3 regions of the Aminobacter sp. LjRoot7 genome follow, and region 2 is predicted to be linked to each of the others. Evidence: predicted binding sites of a transcription regulator. Region 2 holds the regulator's gene; each other region holds the start of a gene.

Region 1 (7,247 bases), on a different contig from region 2:
CACACCTGCGCCTCGAGTGCTGCGGCGATTCCCGCCTTGAACTCGGTGGTGCGCGGCCTGAGCGTCGAGCCGGTATGGGTCAGCCGCTTGACCATCATCTTCGAGAAATCGGCACTCGCCACCGCCCCGCCCTGGGTCGCGATCTGGACGATGCGGCCGTCGACCGCCGCGGCATTGTAGTTGCGGCCGACATAGTCGCCGCCGACCATGTCGAGGATGACATTGGCGCCCTTGCCGTCGGTGGCGTCCTTCACCGCCGCAACGAAGTCCTCGTTCCGGTAATTGATCGCGCGGTCGGCCCCGAGCTTGAGGCAGGCAGCACACTTGTCCTCCGAGCCGGCGGTGGCGATCACATAGGCGCCGAAGGCCGAGGCGAGCTGGATCGCGGTCGTGCCGATGCCCGACGAGCCGCCATGGATCAGCAGCGTCTCGCCCGCCTTGAGCGCGCCGCGCTCGAACACATTGTGCCAGACGGTGAAGAAGGTTTCGGGCACGGCGGCCGCTTCCGTGAAGGTGAAACCCTTGGGCACCGGCAGCGCGTTGGTCTCGTGCACCTTGGCGTATTCGGCATAACCGCCGCCCGGCGTCAGCGCGCAGACGGCGTCGCCGATGCGCCAGCGCGCGGCACCTTCGCCGAGTGCCGCGACCTCGCCCGACACTTCGAGCCCGGGCAGGTCGGAGGCGCCGGGCGGCGCGGGATACGCGCCCTTGCGCTGCTGCACGTCGGGCCGATTGACGCCTGCCGCATGCACCCGGATCAGGATCTCGCCCTGGCCCAGTTCCGGCAGGTCGCGCTTCTCCGCCTTGAGCACGCGCGGCCCACCCGGTTGCGAAATCGCCACCGCGAGCATCTTGGCTGGAAGCTTGGCAACATTGGCCATGTCTTTTTACTCTCCGCTGGTCCGGTGCGCCCCGGACTTTACATGTGGTTGACCGCACTATGTATTCTGATTGGCAAATCAGGCAAACGCCTGCCTACGATGGAGGAGAGCGAGATGGCGCTGTTCGACGACGAGCCGGTCAAGAAGAAACCCGTCCACGAGATCGGCCAGGATCTGTCGCTGCTTTCGGTCGGCGAGCTCAACGAGCGCATCTCGGCCCTGCGCGCCGAGATCGGCCGGCTCGAGGCGGAGCTTTCCGTCAAGGGCTCGACCAAATCGGCTGCCGAGGCGCTGTTCAAGCGCGGCTGAAACGCGCGCCGCCACCGATATGCCCCAAACGGGTTATCATCAGGTGCCAGTGCCTAATTGATTCGTGGTGGGACACCAGATGCTCGCAACCTACCGGCCGATCCTGTCGTTGCTCCGCGGCACCGCCTTCCTGCTCGCAGCGTCCGGCCTGCACGGCCTGCTGCTGCCGCTGCGTGGCCAGGAAGAAGGCTTTTCCACCACGGCACTCGGCCTCATGGGCACGGCCTGGGCCGGCGGTTTTGTCGCCGGCTGCTATTTTGCCCCGCGCGTCGTTCGCCGCGCCGGCCATGTCCGCGCTTTCGGCACCTTTGCCGCGTCAGCCGCGATCATCGCGCTGCTCACCGGCCTGATCGTCAACGAATATGTCTGGATCCTGCTGCGCGCCTTCACCGGCTTCGCCATGGCCGGCGCCTTCATGGTCATCGAGAGCTGGCTCAACGAGCGCGCCACCAACGAAAACCGCGGCACCGTCTTCGGCCTCTACATGATGGTCACCTACGCCTCTATCATGGCCGGCCAGATGATTGTCGCCGGCGGCGACGTCACCAGCGCCTCGCTGTTCATGGTGACGGGCATCTTGTTCTGCCTGTCGCTGATCCCGACTGCCGTTTCAAGCGCCGCCCACCCCAAGCCGCTGCAGGACGTCTCGCTCGATATCAAGGGCCTCTACGCCAACTCGCCGGTCGCCTCGGTCGCCTGCTTCCTCATCGGCGTCGCCAATGGCGACTGGGGCACGCTCGGCGCCGTCTATGGCGCGCGCGTCGGCATTTCGACGCCCGAGATCGCGCTGATGATGAGCCTCGTGGTCGTCGCCGGTGCAGCGCTGCAGATCCCGATCGGCAAGGTCTCCGACCGTACCGACCGCCGCTATGTGCTGATCGGCGCCTCGCTCGCTTCGGCAATCGCCGCCGTGCTGATCTTCCTGGTGGCCCCGCGCTCCGGCGTCTTCGTCATCGCCATGACCGCCTGCTACGGCGCTTTTGCCTACACGCTCTATTCGCTTGCCGTGGCGCATGCCAACGACCACGCCAAGCCTGAGGATTTCGTCAAGGTGTCGGGCGGGCTCCTCCTGCTCTACGGCTTCGGAACCATGGTCGGGCCGCTGCTTGGCGCCGGCCTCATGGACTACATGCGGCCGGAAGCGCTGTTCCTCGCAACCGCCGCCGCGCATTTCACGCTCGCCGGCTACACCGCACTGCGCATCAAGCGTCGTGCGCCGGTTCCGATCGAGGATCGCGAAGCCTTCAAGACCCAGCCGGCCGACCGCAGCGCGACGCCAGAGTCGCTGCGCCTCGACCCCAGGCACGAGGACGCGGCCTGACAGGCAGCGCGGCGCCGCGGCTTCCCGTCACTGCCTTTGCCAATCCCGCAATCGCAATTGCGACCGGTAGTTGAGATTTCGCTGATGTTGCGGCACAAATGGGCCATGACAACTGACGCGCCCTTCCTCGCCATATCGGATGCCAACCGGCGCCATCTGCTGGAAGAGCTGCGGCGCGGCCCCAAGACCGTCAGCGAACTTGCCGCCGGCTTGCCGGTTTCACGCCCGGCGGTGTCGCAGCATCTCAAGGTGCTGCTCGATGCCGGCCTTGTCAGCGCCCGCGCCGAAGGCACGCGCCGGGTCTATGCGGTCAGCGTCGCCGGCTTCCGCAAGCTCAACATCTGGCTGGACCAGTTCTGGGACGCCTGAAGTCTTTTTCGCGTGCCGCCTCGGGCACAATCATGCCCTGGATGCGCCAGACAGATGCCCGACGCGGCGACTGCAGGGCAATCACAAGGCTGATCACGGCAATAGCCTGACGCCAGCACCATTTCGGCAGATCAACTGCTGACGTGCACGAGCATCCCGCTCGGACACGTTCTTCAGATCATGCGCTGATTTGGCTGATAAACATCACCCTGTCCCGGCGGCGATGTTGCTTCGCCGCCGGCTGTCGGGCCCTTGCCGAAAATCAGGGCCTTGTTTGGAGACCTCGTGACTAGCCTAATGCTGCGTCGGGTCACCTTTCAGCTTTTCAATCTCGTCCTTGAGAGCCAGCTTGCGACGCTTCAGCGCTACGATTTGCAGGTCGTCCATGGATGGATGATTCATTGCTTCGCCGAGCTGGCGCTCGACGTCACCATGTTTGCGCTGAAGTTCTTCAAGATGGGAAGCAAGAGACATGATTGGTTCTCCCTTTCATGGTTTCCTCGATGCTCCGGGCACAGCCCTGCCCACCGCAGACAGTGCTCTGTGACGGAACCATGACAGTCTGCCATCCCCCGTCGGCGATGTCGAATAAAGCGTGGTAGCATTTCCTGACAGCGCGAAATGTGATAAGGGCTTCGCGCCGGTGACAAGGAGTCGCCGACCCCGCCTTAGGAGCGCCCCGGGTGCGCCAGTGAGTTTGCAGACGGTAGACATGTCGGAACAGGAACAAGCCGAGATTCGTCTCGAGTTTGCACGCTTGAAGCAGGACCATGCGGATTTCGATGCCGCAATCAACGCGATGATCGCGATGGGCTGCGATACGTTGCAGATCCAGCGGATGAAGAAGAAGAAGCTGGTCCTGAAGGACAAGATCAGCCAGATCGAAGACCGCATCATCCCCGACATCATCGCCTGAGAAACCGCCATTTTTGGCCGGCCTTTGGTTGCGATGGCAGCGCATTTCGGTTAAGCGCAGGCTTATCAAGCAGGGGTGCCGCGCGTGAGCAAAGACAGGGTCGACGTCGCCATCATCATGGGGAGCCAGTCTGACTGGGCGACCATGCGCCATGCCGCCGAATTGCTCGAAGTGCTCGGCATCGCCTTCGAGGCGCGCATCGTCTCGGCCCACCGCACCCCCGACCGTCTTTACGAATTCGCCAAGGGCGCCAAGGCAGCCGGCTTCCGCGTCATCATCGCCGGCGCTGGTGGCGCTGCCCACCTTCCCGGCATGACGGCGGCAATGACTTCCTTGCCGGTGTTTGGCGTGCCGGTCGAATCGAAGGCCTTGTCGGGCCAGGATTCGTTGCTCTCCATCGTCCAGATGCCGGCCGGCATCCCTGTCGGCACGCTTGCCATCGGCAAGGCTGGTGCCGCCAACGCAGCACTGCTTGCAGCCGCCGTGCTTGCCCTCTCCGACGACGCGCTTGCCAGCCGGCTCGACGACTGGCGCGCCGCCCAGACTGCAAGGGTCGCCGAACAGCCGACGGACGACGCGTGAGCGCGCCGCTTCCCCTCGGCGCCACCATCGGCATCATCGGCGGCGGCCAGCTCGGCCGCATGCTGGCCATGGCGGCGGCTCGCCTCGGCTACCAGACGATCGTCCTGGAGCCACAGGCCGACTGCCCGGCAGCCCAGGTCGCCAACCGCCAGATCGTCGCTGCCTATGACGATCCCGCCGCCCTCGACGAGCTGGCGCGCGCCAGTGCCGTCGTCACCTTTGAATTCGAAAACGTGCCGGTCGTCGCCGCAGAACGGCTGGGTCGCACGATCGCGGTCTATCCGCCGGCACGGGCGCTCGAGGTTGCCCAGGACCGGCTGGTCGAAAAGACATTCCTCAACGGCATCGGGATATCCACAGCCGGCTTCCGGCCTGTGGACAACGATGCCGAGCTGGCGGAGGCGCTGAAGGCCTTCGACGGCAGCGGCGTGCTGAAGACCTGCCGCATGGGTTATGACGGCAAGGGCCAGATGGTCTTCCGCAACATGACGACTGGCGGCTTCGACGGCGCCTGCGCCTCGCTCGGCAACGTTCCGCTGGTGCTTGAGTCCTTCGTCGCCTTCGAGCGCGAAATCTCGATCATCGCCGCGCGCGGCACCGATGGCAGCATCGCCGTCTTCGACCCGGCCGAGAACGTGCATCGCAACGGCATCCTGGCGACCTCGACGGTGCCCGCCGCGATCGGCAGCGACACCGCAGAAGCCGCGCGCGAGGCGGCCCGCAAGATCCTCACAGCGCTCGACTATGTCGGCGTCATCGGCGTCGAGTTCTTCGTCCTCGCCGACGGCTCCCTGCTGGTCAACGAGATGGCGCCGCGGGTGCACAATTCCGGCCACTGGACCGAAACGGCCTGCGTGGTCTCTCAGTTCGAGCAGCACATCCGCGCCGTCGCCGGCCTGCCGCTCGGCGACGCCAACCGCCACTCCGACTGCGTCATGGAAAACCTCATCGGCGACGACATCGACAAGGTGCCGGCGCTGCTCGCCGAACCCGATGTCGCCGTCCACCTCTACGGCAAGGCCGAAGCCCGCCCCGGCCGCAAGATGGGCCATTTCACCAGGCTGTTGCCGCGCCGCTGACGGGCAGGCACTGACGGCTCCCATTTAGCGGCTTTGCTGCAAAACACCCAGACACCGGGATTTGAGGGTCTGCAATGGGCGGCTTCGCGGCGGTCCTGGGTGGCCGACGCCCGCACTCAGGTAGCCAGGCTGGTACAGTTCACCAATGAGCGAGCAAGCAAGCTACAACATCATTTGGGAGTTCACGGTAGCCGTAGAGCATCGCGCGGACTTCGAAGTAGCTTACGGTCCGTCCGGCTCATGGGCGCAGCTTTTTCGCAGGGGAGAAGGGTACATTGAAACTCAACTCCTTGCCGACGCGGAGCGGGTGAACGTCTACCTCACGATCGACCGTTGGGTCAGCCGAGAACATTTTGAGCGGTTCAAAGTCGCTTACGATGCGGAGTATCGAAAACTCGATGAGCAACTAGAGGGCGTAGCCGGAAGCGAGCGTCGAATCGGAGCGTATAGCGCCCTCATATAGACCGCGTGGCCAGTTTCGGGATCGCACGGCCAACCTTCGATAGCCGCCAGACAGGATGCGCGATCTTCCCCGATCCGTCGCCGTCCACTTCCAGGCAAGGCTATGGCACCCCGGGTCGCAAGATAAGCCATTTCGCACGGCTACTGCCGTGCCGCGAGCGGCCGACAGGCCCACTCAGCGGCTTGGCAGCAAACACCCCTAAACACTGCGATTTGGGCTCGGCAACGGGTGAGATGCGAAGTTTGACCGACAGTATCCATGTCGGCATCGCGCCGCAATCTTAAGTTGTCTAAAGACACAATTACTCGCGCAGAAGGTATGTCGCAAATCTTTCTTAATTATGACAACGCATGAGCATGACAGGTGTGCTTGTCTAAACTTTGGAATATCGGCAGTGTCCGCTGATTCTGCATCGCGGTAATTTTGCGTATTTTGAGGATTGCATGTCTGCTGAGGCGTCCGGGCGCGGCTACGCTAATCGTCTCCGTCCCTCAGGCAAGGCCAAGCTACTCGCGAGCGTCGGCGTGGCAGCGGTTCTCGTGGCTCTCTCCGGCGGCTCGGCGACGGCGCAGGTCAACTGGAGCGGAACCACCAGCACCGACTGGACCGTTGGGAGCAACTGGGTGGGGGGCGTGGCTCCAGCTGCTGGCAATGCCGTCAGCATCGGCAACACGACGACGCCAACCACGACGGTGCTCGGTGTTGGCGGCGCGGCGACCGGAACGACCGGAGTCATTGCCATCGCCGCGACTGCCAACTCGACAAGCAATCTGACCATTCAGAACGGCAGCACGTTGACCTCCATCGGCGCGACCGTGCGGATCGGGCAGGCCCTCAACAGCAATGGAACCGTGACTGTCACCGGACCCGGGTCACAATGGCTGGTCACCAGCGGGCAGCTTGTTGTCGGCTTCTCGGGGGTTGGCACGCTCAACATTGAAAATGGGGCGAAGGTATCGGCAACAGCAGTCTCCGGCACGAGGGTGGGCAGTGGCCTCGGGTCTGGCACGATCAATATCAGTGGCGGCTCCACGCTGGAGACCCGCACCCTGAACGGCACCGGAGTCGGGGCCTCGCAGGTCAATTTCGACAATGGCATCTTACGCGCTGCGGGCAGCGCCCCCGCTCTCTTCATCGTCGGGTTTTCCGGCACCGAGCTGAACATCCTCGCGGGCGGGCTGACGATCGACACAGGCGCGTTCGTCGTCGGTACCGACACAACATCCGCGCTTACGGGTGCCGGCGGACTTACCAAGATCGGTAGCGGCATTCTGATCCTGTCCGCCAACAACACTTATGCCGGCGAGACCTTGATCCAGGCCGGCAC
Region 2 (7,247 bases):
AAAGCCCGCTTGCCGACTACGGCCTGGTTGCTGCTCCTGACGCAGAGCGCGCTGCCCAGCGCGAAGCCTTCGGCGCCGGCAAGACCATGTAATATCGAACTGCCATGGGGCGACGGAAAAATCCGCCGCCCCATGGAATATTCCGCCGACTGTCCCGTTCGGCACAGAGAACCGAATTCACCGAGGCCGGCCCATGTCATTCCTGCTTGTCTTCGCCATCGTGCTCGCAATAGGTCTGGCGGCCTTCGTGGTCGGCCGACAAAGGGCGCGCGCGCAGGACGACGGAACCGTCAAGCCGCACTCGCGGGCGCACTACCATGGCTGGTGGGCATTCCTGACCGGCGTCGTGCCGGCGGTGCTGTTCCTCGCCGCTTGGGATATCGGCGCCAGTGCCTATCTCAACAGCCACATCCATTCGTCCCTGCCGGCCGATGTCGCCGACGGCACCGTCGCGCATGAAGATCTGGCCGCCGGCCTGGTCAAGAGCCTCGCCAGCGGGCTGCGCAAGCTCGACAGCCAGACGCTTGCAGCACTGCCTTCGAGCTTTGCCGAGTTGCAGCCGATGCTCGCCGCAAAGGGCGTGGCGCTGGCGCCCGACACGCAGGACTACATGATCCCGATCGCAACGGACGCCAACCGCGTCTCCGATCGTCTCGGCATGATCTCGGCCGTCGTCTCGATCGGCCTCGCCTTGATAGGCGTCGGTTACGGCCTGAAGGGCATCAGCCCCCGCGCCAGGGCGCGCAACAATGTCGAGAAGGTGATGCTCTGGAGCCTGCTCGGCGCCTCGACGCTCGCCATCCTGACGACCATCGGCATCGTCTTGTCGATGCTGTTCCAGACCATCGCCTTCTTCGAGAAGGTGCCGCTGACCAACTTCTTCTTCGGCACGGTATGGGATCCGCGCTTCGCTGCTGCTGGCGCAGGCGCCAGCGAAGGCCAGTTCGGCCTGATCCCGCTGCTCGCCGGCACGCTCTACATCGCTTTCGTCGCATTGCTCGTCGCGGTGCCGATCGGCCTGATGTCGGCGGTCTACATGTCGGAATATGCCGCCCCCAAGGTACGTGCGGTGGTCAAGCCGGCGCTCGAGCTGCTCGCCGGCATCCCGACCATCGTCTACGGTATCTTCGCGCTCGTTACGCTTGGACCCTTCCTGCGCGACATCAGCGCGGCGCTGACCGGCGGCACCCCGTTCATCCAGGCGCAGTCGATCCTGACTGCCGGCCTGGTGATGGGCGTGATGCTGATCCCGGTCGTCTCGTCGCTCTCCGACGACATCATCACCGCGGTGCCGCGCGCCATGCGCGACGGCTCGCTCGGCCTCGGCGCCACGCGCTCGGAAACGATCAAGCGCGTCATCCTCCCAGCCGCCTTGCCGGGCATCGTCGGTGCCATCCTGCTCACCGCCTCGCGCGCCATCGGCGAAACAATGATCGTGGTGCTGGCAGCGGGCGTGGCGGCGAACCTTACGATCAATCCTTTCGAGGCGATGACCACCATCACGGTCAAGATCGTCAACCAGCTGACCGGCGACCTTGAGTTCAACACGCCGCAGACGCTGGTGGCCTTCGCGCTTGGCATCACGCTGTTCGCGCTGACGCTGGTGATGAACATCGTCGCCCTTTACATCGTCCGGAAGTACCGGGAGCAGTACGAATGACCGATATTTCGCTCGACACGCTGACTGCGTCGGCTGCCCGTCCGCGCCGCGACATCGGCCTCAAGAAGCGCTACGCCGCCGAACGCCGCTTCCGCCTCTATGGCGTGCTGGCGATTGCCATCGGCCTTGCATTCCTGGCCGTGATGCTGACCTCGATCGTTTCCAAGGGCTACACCGCCTTCTGGCAGACGACGGTGACGCTGGCGATCAACTTCGACGAGAAGGTCATCGACCCGTCCAACAAGCGGGCGACCGATCCGAACGTGCTGATCACGGCGAACTATCCCAAGCTTGCCGAGGCCGCACTGATCGAAAAGCTCGGCATCGACCCGAACGACAAGGCCGAGGTGCGCAAGCTCAAGGGCTTCCTGTCCGACAGCTCGCGCGTCCAGCTCAGGGCGATCGTCGCCGCCGACCCATCGGTGATCGGCACGACGCGCAACGTCGACATCCTCGCCGCTGCCAATCTCGACTCGGCCTTCAAGGGCCAGATCGACCTCGAGGTGCCGGAAAGCCGCCGCAAGGTGTCGGACCAGCAGGTCGAGTGGATGAACAAGCTCAAGGCCGAAGGCGTGATGGCCGAGCACTTCAACACCGGCCTGTTCAGCTACGGCGCATCGAGCCGTCCTGAAACCTCTGGTGTTGGCGTCGCCCTCATCGGCTCGTTCTACATGATGGTGATCGTGCTGCTTCTGGCGCTGCCGATCGGCGTCGCCGCCTCGATCTATCTGGAAGAGTTCGCCAAGAAGAGCCGCTTCACCGACCTGATCGAAGTGAACATCAACAACCTCGCCGCGGTGCCGTCGATCGTCTTCGGTCTGCTCGGCCTGGCCGTGTTCATCAACTTCCTCGGCCTGCCGCGCTCGGCCTCCTTCGTCGGCGGCCTGGTGCTGACGCTGATGACGCTGCCGACGATCATCATCGCGACGCGCGCCGCCCTTGCCGCCGTGCCGCCGTCGATCCGCTCGGCAGCCCTTGGCCTCGGCGCGTCGAAGATGCAGATGGTGTTCCAGCACATCCTGCCGCTGGCCGCCCCCGGCATCCTGACCGGCACGATCATCGGCCTGGCGCGCGCGCTCGGCGAGACCGCACCGCTGCTCTTGATCGGCATGGTCGCCTTCGTCGCCGACTATCCCAAGACGCCTTTCGACCCGGCGACGGCCTTGCCGGTGCAGATCTACATGTGGGCGAACGAGGCCGAACGCGCCTTCGTCGAGCGCATGTCGGGCGCCATCATCATCCTTCTGATTTTCCTCATGGCCATGAACATCGTCGCCATCGTCCTCCGCCGCCGCTTCGAGCGCCGCTGGTAGGGCATGGACAAGGAGCATCCTGCTATGAACATCATGACCGAAAAATCCCTCGACGACGCGGTGAATGCTGAGATGAACGCCAGAACGAACGAAATCATCAAGATGCGCGGCGACAAGGTCACCGTGCACTATGGCGACAAGCAAGCGTTGTTCGGCGTCGACCTCGACGTTCGCCAGAACCAGGTGACGGCGCTGATCGGCCCGTCGGGCTGCGGCAAGTCGACCTTCCTGCGTTGCCTCAACCGCATGAACGACACCATCGATGCGGCCCGCGTCGGCGGCAAGATCACCCTCGACAGCGAGGACATCTACGATCCCAAGATCGACGTCGTCGAGCTGCGCGCTCGCGTCGGAATGGTGTTCCAGAAGCCGAACCCGTTCCCGAAATCGATCTACGAGAACGTTGCCTACGGCCCGCGCATCCATGGCCTGGCCAAGAACAAGGCCGAGCTCGACATCATCGTCGAGAAGTCCCTGCAGAAGGCCGCGCTCTGGAACGAAGCCAAGGACCGTCTCAACGAGCCGGGCACCGGCCTGTCGGGTGGCCAGCAGCAGCGCCTTTGCATCGCGCGCGCTATCGCGGTTTCGCCCGAGGTGATCCTGATGGACGAGCCGTGCTCGGCGCTCGATCCGATCGCTACCGCCAAGGTCGAAGAGCTGATCGACGAACTGCGCGAGAACTACACGATCGTCATCGTCACGCACTCGATGCAGCAGGCGGCACGCGTGTCGCAGCGCACGGCGATGTTCCACCTCGGCTATCTCGTCGAGGAAGGCCCGACCGACAAGATGTTCACCAACCCCGACGACAAGCGGACGCAGGACTACATCACCGGCCGCTTCGGCTGAGTGGGTTTCGTCGCGGCACACGATACGAGGAAGAAATCATGGGCGAACATACAGTCCGGTCCTTCGACGAAGAACTCCAGCACGTCGACCAGCTCATCCGCGACATGGGCGATCTCGCCGGCGCGATGGTGGCTGGCGCCATCCGCGCGCTTTTGTCATCTGACCAGGCGCTGGCGCAGAACGTCGTGGCTGATGACACGATCATGGATGCCAAGCAGCGCGATCTCGACAATTCCGCGATCACACTGATCGCCAAGCGCCAGCCGATGGCGCAGGACCTGCGCGCCGTCGTCGGCGCCATCCGCATGGCGGGCGATCTCGAGCGCATCGGCGACCTCGCCAAGAACATCGCCAAGCGTGTTGGCGCCGTTGGCCAGTCGCCGACCCCGCGCAACCTCTCGCATTCGATCGACGCGATGGCGCAGCTGGTGCTCGGCCAGGTTCGCGGCGTCGTTGATCTTTATGTCGCACGCCAGGCCGAAGGCCTGAAGAACCTGCGCGCCGACGACCAGAAGATCGACATCCAGTACACCGCCGTGTTCCGCGAGCTCCTGACCTACATGATGGAAGATCCGCGCAACATCACGGCCTGCACGCATCTGCTGTTCTGTGCCAAGAACCTCGAGCGCATCGGCGACCACGTCACCAACATCGCCGAGAACGCCTATTTCGTCGTGACAGGTACGCAGCTGCCGCTGAATCGGCCAAAGGTCGACGAGACCACGACGACGGTTCCGGCCTGAGCACTTCCGCAACCGCATGCGTTTGGCGCGGGGGCGCTGCATAGGTTAAATCAGCGCATGGTCCAGAAGCGGCCATGCGCAAGGACAAGGTATAGCCGATGATCGCTCCCAAGGTCATGGTCGTCGAAGACGAAGAGCCGCTGGGCGTGCTGCTTCGTTACAATCTCGAATCCGAAGGCTACCAGGTCGAAGTCGTCACGCGTGGCGACGAGGCCGAAATCCGGCTCCAGGAAAACGTGCCCGACCTTCTGGTGCTCGACTGGATGGTGCCTGCGTTGTCAGGTATCGAACTGTGCCGCCGGCTCAGGATGCGCCCGGACACCGAACGCCTGCCGATCATCATGCTGACCGCGCGCGGCGAAGAGAGCGACCGGGTGCGCGGGCTTTCGACGGGCGCCGACGACTATCTGGTCAAGCCGTTCTCGACGCCGGAGTTCATGGCGCGCGTCAAGGCGCTGCTGCGCCGGGCCAAGCCCGAGGTGCTGTCGTCAGTGCTCAAGGTCGGCGACATCATGCTCGACCGCGAGTCGCACCGGGTCTACCGCAAGAAGAGCGAGATCAAGCTCGGGCCGACCGAATTCCGCCTGCTCGAATTCATGATGCGGCATCCGGGCCGGGTGTTCTCGCGCAGCCAGCTGCTCGACAATGTCTGGGGCGAGACGATCTACATCGACGAACGCACCGTCGACGTCCATGTCGGACGCTTGCGCAAGGCGGTCAACAATGGCCGCATGCCCGACGTGATCCGCACCATCCGCGGCGCCGGTTACGCCATCCGCGAGGACTAGCCGGGCTTCTGTCCCTTTCGGGATCTGGCTCTAGGCGACATCGGCATCGGCGCGGCGAGGTGCCGTGCCTGCGGCAAAGATTTCCTGATCGACGGTGAGCAGGGCGCGCATCATCGCGCCCTCGCGCTTGAGCGGAACCTCGTTGGGTTCGGTGTCGAACGAGATCGCCTTGGAATGCAGCCCGCCTGCTGTCTTGGCGATGGCAGCGCGCACATGCGGCTCCATGATGTCGAAGGCTGTTGCACCGACGCCGACGAAGGCGAGGGGGGCAGGGTCGAACAGGGCGAACATCGAGCCTAAACCGAAGCCGATCGCCTCGCCGGCCCTGCGGAAGGCTTCGCGCTCGGGGCCGTCATGGTCGCGGGCGGCATCGGCAATCGACCTGATGTCGTCGTCGGACAGGTCGGCCAGCGGTTCGGCGTTCTCGTCGCCAATTCTGGCGTTGCGCCAGATGGCGTAGTTGCCGGCATAGGCCTCGATGCAGCCGCGGCGGCCGCAGCGGCAGAGCGCTCCGTCGGGCCGGTGGACCATGTGGCCGAACTCGGCGCCCGAGGATTGCGTGCCGGTGAACAACTCGCCCTTGATGACCAGGCCCATGCCGATGCCGTGCGACAACAGGATGGCGATGAAATCGTCGCGATAGCGCACCGGATCGCGCCAGCGCAGAGCCTCGGCGATCATGTTGCAGTCGTTTTCGACCGAAACCGGGACGCCGAATTCCTGCTCGAACCGGTCGGCGAAAGGCAGGTCGTCGTGCTGGGTGATCGGCGACCACAACAGCTTGCGCGAAGCGGCATCGGTGATGCCCTGGACGGCCATGGCGATGCGCAGCACGGTCCCGCCGGAGGCAGCAGCATCGTCGATCAGCCGCCGGACCATGGCGACGCACTCGTCAATCAGCGCCTCGGCGGTCATCTTCTGGGTCACCAGCCGCTTCGTTTCCTCGACGACCGTGTTGCCGGCATAGTCGATGACGGCGGCGGACAGGCTGTTGAGCGAGAGCACGACGGCAACGATCGACGCGGCATTGGGTTCGAGCGTCAGCCCGACCTGCGGCCGGCCGCGCTTCATCGAAACCGGCTCGCTGACCTTGGCTTCGGCGAGGATGCCTTCTGAAATGAGATCGGAGGAAATCGTCGAGATCGTCGAATGGCTGAGGCCGGTGGTGGCGGCGATTTCGGTGCGCGACGGCTGGCTGGCACGGCGAACAGCGGATATAACCATGGCGCGGTTGCGCCGTCTCAGATCGTCGTGACGTATGCCGACCGACATGTGCTCGTCTTCCTCCCGGCGAAGCGCTGCCCTTCTTAAGCGGCAGTCCCTTACGCGCCAAGTGATTGTGACAGAGCCTGCGCCAATTGTCTCTATTTATTTCGGGCTCCGAAAAAAATACGGAGCGCGCGCGAAACCATGTTGACACTGGCCGGGCATTGAGTCAGTATTTTTTCGAGGCTCGAAAAAAAGAGCTTCTCCAAGGGCTATCGCGAAGTAGGCGCGCCCATTGGGCGCAGGGAGGAAATAATGAAAAAGTTTACCACCGCCATCCTGGCGGGTGTTGCCATGACTCTGTCGCTTACGGCAGTGGCTTCGGCAAAGGACAAGGTCATCGGTGTCTCCTGGTCGAACTTCCAGGAAGAGCGCTGGAAGACCGACGAAGCCGCCATGAAGGCCGCCATCGAGGCCGCCGGCGACAAGTACATCTCGGCTGACGCGCAGTCGTCGCCGGCCAAGCAGCTGACCGACGTCGAAAGCCTGATCTCGCAGGGCGCCAACGCCCTGATCATCCTGGCTCAGGACGCATCGGCCATCGGACCGGCGGTCGACAAGGCCGTCGCCGAAGGTATTCCTGTTGTAGGCTACGACCGCCTGATCGAAAACAAGGACGCCTTCTACC
Region 3 (7,247 bases), on a different contig from region 2:
GCCTTCTTCATGCGCCTCGACCTTGACGGTCAGGAAGCGCAGAACGTCTTCGGACAGGCCCTGCTGGCGCTCGACTTCCTTGACGGCAGCCGATGGAGCGCTGATGTCCATGAGCGTGTAATACGCCTTGCGGTTCTTGTTGATGCGGTAGGTGAGGGACTTCAGTCCCCAGTTCTCGACCCGGCCAACCGATCCACCAGCTGCAGTGATGATGCCCTTGTAGTGTTCGACAAGTGCATCGACCTGCTGCTGCGAGAGGTCCTGGCGGGCAAGAAACACATGTTCATAAAGAGCCATAGTTTTTGCCTTTCTTCGTTTCCATCTTCCGGTCCCGGCGGCTAGAGCCTCTGCGACCTCCCTGACCCTTCGAGGACCTTGCGGCCTCTTCAGGGGAAGAAAGGAGCACGACGAGACGGTCGAGAGCGGAGACACGGGAGGCGGAAGCGTTTTCGCTTCACACGGCGACTTTCAAGAAAGCCTCCGGCCCTCCGTTCAGCCCCCAGCTGGGACCGGCAGATGGCGGGCGTCTACATGCTAAGTGCCGCCAAGGCAAGGGGGAAGGCCGAGATTCTCAGGAAAACCGGCCTTTCCGGCCGGTTTTGGCTCAGCCGAATGCCTCGTCCCGGAGGAACAGCGGCGAACGCGTGCGGTTGGCGACGACCTTGTCGACGGTCTCGGGGAAGAAGCCCTTGGCGCCGCGGCGCTTGCCGAACATCATGTCGTATTGCAGCCAGCGGAAATCGCGGATCGCCGGGTCGAGCTCCTTCTGGCGCGACCAGTCGAACACCGACTCGCCCTGGCGCGGCAAGAGCATGTTGCGGTCGACGACACGGTAGCGGTCATGCAGGTCGCCGAGGAAGCCGGTGTAGTAGGGATGGCTGATGCCGGCGGTCTCGAGCACGTGCAGCGGCAGGAACGCCGGGCTGATCGAGCCGATGTTGCGCGCGGCACCCGTGCGGTTCGACCACACCACCAGCGGTGTTTCGTGCTGCACCAGCATCTCGTCGATCGGCGCCTTGCGCTTGGCAACCGGCTCTTTCATGAAACCCGTCTCGACATAGACCGGCCCAAGCGGCGGCAGGTGGTCGCCGAAGAAGGCGATAACGGTCGGGCGCTCGCGCTTGCTGGCCCAGTCCATCAGGCGCTTCAGGCCACGGTCGGCGTCGGAGGCACCTTCGGCATAGGTCAGGATCGAATCGCGCGCCCATTGCGATGTCGGCGCCTCGACCTTGTGGGTGGTGTCGCTGTAGCGGTTCGGCTCGTAAGGGCCGTGGCTCTGCAGCGAGACCGCGAACATGAAGAAGGGGTGATCGGTGGCGTCGGCCTCGCGGATGATCTCTTCGGTCAGCGCGGCGTCCGAGACCAGCGGGCCGCGCTTGGCGAGCAGCGGCAGGTTCTCTTCCGACATGAACTTGTCGAAGCCGAAGGCCTTGTAGACCGGCGCGCGGTTCCAGAACCAGCCACCGAAGGGATGGATGGCCTTGGTGTCGTAGCCTTCGCTCTTGAAGAAGGTGGCAAGCGAAGGCACCGGTGCGCGGACATATTGCTGGTAGGGGATCGAGCCAGCCGGCAGGAACGCGTTGGAGAAGCCGGTCAGCGCCTCGAACTCGACATTGGCGGTCATGCCGCCGAATTCGGGCGAGAAGACATGGCCGGACTGCGATGCGCGCACGTTCTGGATCGGGTCCGGGGTGATCGAGACGCCGGGCAGCCGTGTCGGATCCCAGAAGGATTCGCTCATCACGATGATGACGTCGGGCTTTTCCTCGGGCAGCACGGCCGCCGTCTGCGACGGTGCTGCGATGGCGTCGATGGCCTTGTCGGAATAGCCTTGCGGCGCCTTGACCTTGGCCATCGGCACGTTGAGGGCAAAGGCGATGGCAAAGCCGTTGGAGGCGTAGTTTTCCTTCTGATCCCACATCATCGGGATGATCTGCAGGCGATCGCGCGTCCACGAGAAGGTGGCGTAGTCCATGATCGAGACGAAGAAGGCCAGCGCCGGAATGGCGATCGCCAGGCGCGAGATGCGGGCCCAGAACGACAGCGTCGGCATACGGCGGCGCCAGTAGCGCCAGGCAAAGACGAACAGGGAGATGCCGGCGATGAGACCAACGGCAATGCCGATGCCTGCGAGCGGCCGCTCGCGGACCAGCAGCGGCATCAGTTCGACGATCTGGCGGGCATAGAGGAAATCGGTCGGATAGAGCGGGTCGCCGAGATAAAGCGACTTCTGATGGCCGACAAAGGCCAGAAAGAGCGCCACGGGTGCGACGATCAGAAGGCCGTTATAGGGGCGGCCGAGCAGCGCGTCGAAACCGATGATCAGAAGCGCGAACAGCGCAACCGTGGTCCAGCTCGGCTTGAACGGCTGTTGGAAGAAGTTGAGCGTGTCGATGAAGGAGCCGCGGGCGACGAACTCGATGGCGAAGACGAGAACGGCCGAGACGGCAAGCGTGATCATCACCGAGCGCAGGACGCCCAGGGCATAGGCACGCCGGCTGAGTGCTTCAGCCTCGTTTTCCTGGTCATGTGCGACGGTTTTGCCTGTCGCGAACAGCTTTGCCAACTCAACTTCCTCGAACGCTGGACGGCGGCGTCACGCAACCGTCACGAAACTGTCATCGAAAAGCTAGCGCATATGGCAAAATTGAGAAGGATGGGGCAAACAAAACGTATTTCGCATTAATTCTCTGTGATTATTTGCCCCAAACGGGTCCCAAAGCCCTCAAGGCTTGACTTCGCGGTATCCATTGCGCCAGAGGCACAACGATATGGCGCGCTGCCGGTTCCAGGACGTCCGGCGCCGTGCCGCGTGATATCTCTGCCCCGTCGAATCCCGAAAAGCCGATTCCGGTTCGGGCCGATGCGGCAAATAGCCAGGAGACCAACATGGCCGTTGCATTCACTTTTCCGGGGCAAGGCAGCCAGGCCGTCGGCATGGGCAAGGAACTCGCAGATGCCTTTCCAGAGGCACGCCGCGTCTTCGAGGAAGTCGATGATGCACTCGGTGAAAAGCTGTCCAGGCTGATCTGGGAAGGGCCCGAGGAGACACTGACGCTGACCGCAAATGCCCAGCCGGCGTTGATGGCGGTGTCGATGGCCGCGTTCCGCGCGCTTGAATCGCGCGGCCTGTCGCTCAAGGACAAGGTCGCCTATGTCGCCGGCCACTCGCTCGGCGAATATTCGGCACTTGCCGCCGCAGGATTTGTTTCGGTCGCTGACGCCGCCCGCCTGCTGCGTATCCGCGGCAACGCCATGCAGGCCGCCGTGCCGGCAGGCCAGGGCGCCATGGCCGCGATCATCGGCCTCGAGCAGGGCGACGTCGACGCCGCCTGCACTGAGGCCGCGCAAGGTTCGGTCTGCCAGATTGCCAACGACAACGGCGGCGGCCAGCTGGTCATTTCGGGTGAGAAGGCGGCCGTCGAGCGTGCTGCGGCACTTTGCACCGCAAAGGGCGCCAAACGGGCGCTGATGCTGCAGGTCTCCGCCCCCTTCCATTCGGCGCTGATGGCGCCTGCGGCTGAGAAGATGCGCGAGGCGCTGGCCGGCGTGACCAAGAACGTGCCGGTCGTGCCGGTCGTTGCCAACGTCACCGTCAAGCCGATCACCGATCCCGAAGAGATTGCCGCCCGCCTCGTCGAGCAGGTCACCGGCCAGGTGCGCTGGCGCGAGACGGTCGAGTGGTTCGGCAACAACGGCATCACCACGCTTTACGAGGTGGGCGCCGGCAAGGTGCTGTCGGGCCTCGCCCGCCGCATCAACAAGGAGATCGCGACGGCTGCCGTCAACACTCCGGCCGACGTCGACGCGGCCATCGCCGCGCTCGCCTGAGCAATTCAATCGACCCCACCCGTGTGAAGGGTGCGCTCTTCAAGGAAGGTAGCAACATGCTCGATCTGACCGGCCGCAAGGCACTCGTCACCGGTGCATCCGGCGGCATCGGCGAAGAAATCGCCCGCATCCTGCACAAGCAGGGCGCCATCGTTGGCCTGCACGGCACCCGCATCGAAAAGCTCGAGGCGCTTGCCGGCGAACTTGGCGACCGCGTCAAACTGTTCCCCGCCAATCTCGCCGACCGCGACGAGGTCAAGGCGCTGGGCCAGAAGGCCGAGGCCGAACTCGAAGGCGTCGACATCCTGGTCAACAATGCCGGCATCACCAAGGACGGGCTGTTCGTGCGCATGTCCGACGCCGACTGGGACCAGGTCATCGAGATCAACCTGACGGCGATGTTCCGCCTGACACGCGAGCTGACGCACCCGATGATGCGCCGCCGTCATGGCCGCATCATCAACATCACCTCGGTGGTGGGGGTCACCGGCAATCCCGGCCAGACCAACTACTGCGCCTCCAAGGCCGGCATGATCGGCTTCTCCAAGTCGCTGGCGCAGGAGATCGCCACCCGCAACATCACCGTCAACTGCGTGGCACCGGGCTTCATCGAATCGGCAATGACCGAGAAGCTCAACGACAAGCAAAAAGAGGCGATCATGGCCGCGATCCCGGCCAAGCGCATGGGAACCGGCAAGGAAGTTGCCTCGGCCGTTGCCTATCTCGCTTCCGACGAAGCGGCCTACGTCACCGGCCAGACAATCCACGTCAATGGCGGCATGGCGATGATCTGATTGGGCAATTGGCCGGGATAACCGGCCCTTTTGCCTTGGACGCGGTGAATTTTTCGTGTATTGCCGCGCTCCATCAGGTGGCCAGGACGAAACCCGACCGCCGCCCGAGCGCTTGGGAAAGCGTAGATTACAGCTTGATTAGCGGCAATCCGCCCGCTAACGAAGACCTAACAACACCAGACTGAGGATGCCCACATGAGTGACACCGCAGAGCGCGTCAAGAAGATCGTCATTGAACATCTTGGCGTCGACGCCGACAAGGTGACGGAAGCTGCGAGCTTCATCGACGATCTGGGCGCGGACAGCCTCGACACGGTCGAGCTCGTCATGGCTTTCGAAGAAGAATTCGGCGTCGAGATCCCCGATGACGCGGCCGAGACCATCCTCACCGTTGGCGACGCCGTGAAGTACATCGACAAGGCTTCGGCCTGAGCGATCGCGAATTGTCAGGGATGCCTGCGATGAGGCGTGTGGTCGTCACAGGCCTTGGCCTGCTTTCACCGTTCGGCATGGGCTACGAGCACGGCTGGAAAGAGCTTCTTTCCGGCCGCAGCGCAGCCCGGCGGATCACGGAGTTCGAGGTCGACGACCTCGCGTGCAAGATCGCCAATGTCATCCCTCGCGGTGATGGCTCCAACAACACCTTCAATCCCGAAGCGGTCCTTGAACCCAAGGAACTGCGCAAGATCGGCGACTTCATCCTGTACGGGATCGCGGCCGCCGACGAAGCATTGAAGGATTCGGGTTGGCAGCCAAAGACGCCGGACGAACAGAATTCGACCGGCGTCATGATCGGCTCGGGCATCGGTGGCATTGACGGCATCGCCGAAAATGCCCTGATCCTCAAGGAACGCGGCCCGCGCCGCATCAGCCCCTTCTTCATTCCAGGCCAGATCATCAATCTGGTTTCCGGCCAGGTTTCTATCCGGCACGGGCTCAAGGGCCCGAACCATGCCGTGGTCACCGCCTGCTCTACCGGCGCGCACGCCATTGGCGATGCTGCCCGCCTGATCATGTTCGGCGATGCCGACGTGATGGTGGCCGGCGGTGCCGAAGCACCGGTAACGCGCCTGTCGCTCGCCGGCTTTGCCGCCTGCAAGGCGCTCTCGACCGACCGCAACGACGATCCGGAAAAGGCTTCGCGCCCCTATGACCGCGACCGTGACGGCTTCGTCATGGGCGAGGGTGCCGGCGTTGTCGTTCTCGAAGAACTCGAGCATGCGAAGGCGCGCGGCGCCAAGATCTATGCCGAAGTTGTCGGCTATGGCCTGACCGGCGATGCCCATCACATCACGGCTCCCGCCGAGGATGGCGATGGCGCCTTCCGCTGCATGACGGCCGCCCTCAAGCGCGCCAACCTGACGCCTGCCGACATCGACTACATCAACGCCCATGGTACCTCGACCATGGCCGATACGATCGAGCTCGGCGCTGTCGAGCGTCTCGTCGGCAACGCCGCCTCCAAGGTGTCGATGTCGTCGACCAAGTCGTCGATCGGCCACCTGCTGGGTGCTGCCGGAGCGGCAGAAGCGATCTTCTCGATCCTCGCCATCCGCGACAACATCGTGCCGGCGACGATCAATCTCGACAATCCAGAGCGCGAGACGGCCATCGATCTGGTGCCGAACAAGCCGCGCAACCGGCAGGTCGACGTCGCCCTGTCGAACTCCTTCGGCTTCGGCGGCACCAACGCCTCGCTGGTATTCCAGCGCTTCAACGGCTGATAGGTTGTGGGAAGGGGCCCGTTGAGGGCCCTTTGCCGTGATTTTTGCCACATTCAAGCCTAGTCTCCCGGCGGGGATTCGACGCAAGAGGGAGTGGCGAGGCAAGATGAGCATCAATACGCCAGGTCAGGGAGAGGGCGCACCACGCGCCGCACCGGCCAGTCCGATCGTTCCAAAGACCGCGCAGGAAGCGTTGCGGCCGGAAGCCGGCACGCCGCCGCCCTCCAAGCGCTCGCGCGCCTCGCGCAACCAGATCGTCGTGTTCCTGAATTTCATGATGTCGACGGCGGTGCTGGTCATCCTCGCCGGTGGTGCTGCGCTCTATTTCGGCAAGCAGGAATTTGGCGGCGCGGGCCCTTCGACGGTGCCGGCGACCTTCCTGGTCAAGCCGAGCACCGGCGTGCAGGACATCGCCGACCAGCTCGAGCGGCGCGGCCTGATCAGCGACGCCCGCATCTTCCGCATGGGCGTGCGCGCTTATGGCAATGACGGTGCGCTCAAGGCCGGCGAATATGAGATCCAGGCCGGTGCTTCGATGCACGACATCATGGAGCTGTTGAAGAGCGGCAAGTCGGTGCAGTATTCGCTGACCATCCCTGAGGGGCTGACCGTCGAGCAGGCCTGGAAGCGCATTGCCGAGCAGGAAGCGCTGAGCGGCGACATGCCGGCCGAGATGCCCCCGGAGGGTGCGCTTGCCGCCGACACGCAGCGCTTCACCCGCGGCCTGACGCGCCAGCAGATCGTCAACAAGATGCTGGCCGACCAGAAGGAACTGGTCGAGACCATCTGGGCCCGGCGCTCGCCCGACCTGCCGCTCGCCGACGTCAACGAGTTCGTGACGCTGGCGTCGATCGTCGAGAAGGAAACGGCGCGCGGCGACGAGCGCTCACGCGTCGCG

Evidence for each region. The regulator PhoB, encoded in region 2, activates phosphate uptake and scavenging genes when phosphate is short. The targets are predictions, from matches to a motif close to TGTCATNNANCTGTCAT.
Region 1: ACSQ3E_RS20330 (YdcH family protein) is a predicted target of PhoB. The motif match lies at 3,424-3,440, and genes of this name have one in related genera.
Region 3: ACSQ3E_RS08365 (LTA synthase family protein) is a predicted target of PhoB. The motif match lies at 2,606-2,622, and genes of this name have one in related genera.

Annotation. Positions count from the first base shown of each region.
Region 1 covers NZ_CAXUPX020000007.1:262,484-269,730, reverse strand. Annotated here, with positions in the region: gene ACSQ3E_RS20350 (NAD(P)H-quinone oxidoreductase) at 1-881, opposite strand, end outside; gene ACSQ3E_RS20345 (DUF1192 domain-containing protein) at 996-1,190, shown strand; gene ACSQ3E_RS20340 (MFS transporter) at 1,270-2,511, shown strand; gene ACSQ3E_RS20335 (ArsR/SmtB family transcription factor) at 2,617-2,880, shown strand; gene ACSQ3E_RS20330 (YdcH family protein) at 3,175-3,354, opposite strand; gene ACSQ3E_RS20325 (YdcH family protein) at 3,593-3,796, shown strand; gene purE (5-(carboxyamino)imidazole ribonucleotide mutase) at 3,914-4,378, shown strand; gene ACSQ3E_RS20315 (5-(carboxyamino)imidazole ribonucleotide synthase) at 4,375-5,457, shown strand; gene ACSQ3E_RS20310 (antibiotic biosynthesis monooxygenase family protein) at 5,603-5,920, shown strand; gene ACSQ3E_RS20305 (autotransporter outer membrane beta-barrel domain-containing protein) at 6,364-7,247, shown strand, end outside.
Region 2 covers NZ_CAXUPX020000014.1:83,683-90,929, reverse strand. Annotated here, with positions in the region: gene ACSQ3E_RS27940 (PstS family phosphate ABC transporter substrate-binding protein) at 1-92, shown strand, start outside; gene pstC (phosphate ABC transporter permease subunit PstC) at 194-1,660, shown strand; gene pstA (phosphate ABC transporter permease PstA) at 1,657-2,973, shown strand; gene pstB (phosphate ABC transporter ATP-binding protein PstB) at 2,998-3,822, shown strand; gene phoU (phosphate signaling complex protein PhoU) at 3,861-4,565, shown strand; gene phoB (phosphate regulon transcriptional regulator PhoB) at 4,664-5,353, shown strand; gene ACSQ3E_RS27910 (ROK family protein) at 5,384-6,625, opposite strand; gene xylF (D-xylose ABC transporter substrate-binding protein) at 6,875-7,247, shown strand, end outside.
Region 3 covers NZ_CAXUPX020000002.1:555,241-562,487, forward strand. Annotated here, with positions in the region: gene rpsF (30S ribosomal protein S6) at 1-297, opposite strand, end outside; gene ACSQ3E_RS08365 (LTA synthase family protein) at 605-2,461, opposite strand; gene fabD (ACP S-malonyltransferase) at 2,890-3,831, shown strand; gene fabG (3-oxoacyl-[acyl-carrier-protein] reductase) at 3,888-4,625, shown strand; gene ACSQ3E_RS08380 (acyl carrier protein) at 4,821-5,057, shown strand; gene fabF (beta-ketoacyl-ACP synthase II) at 5,087-6,349, shown strand; gene mltG (endolytic transglycosylase MltG) at 6,456-7,247, shown strand, end outside.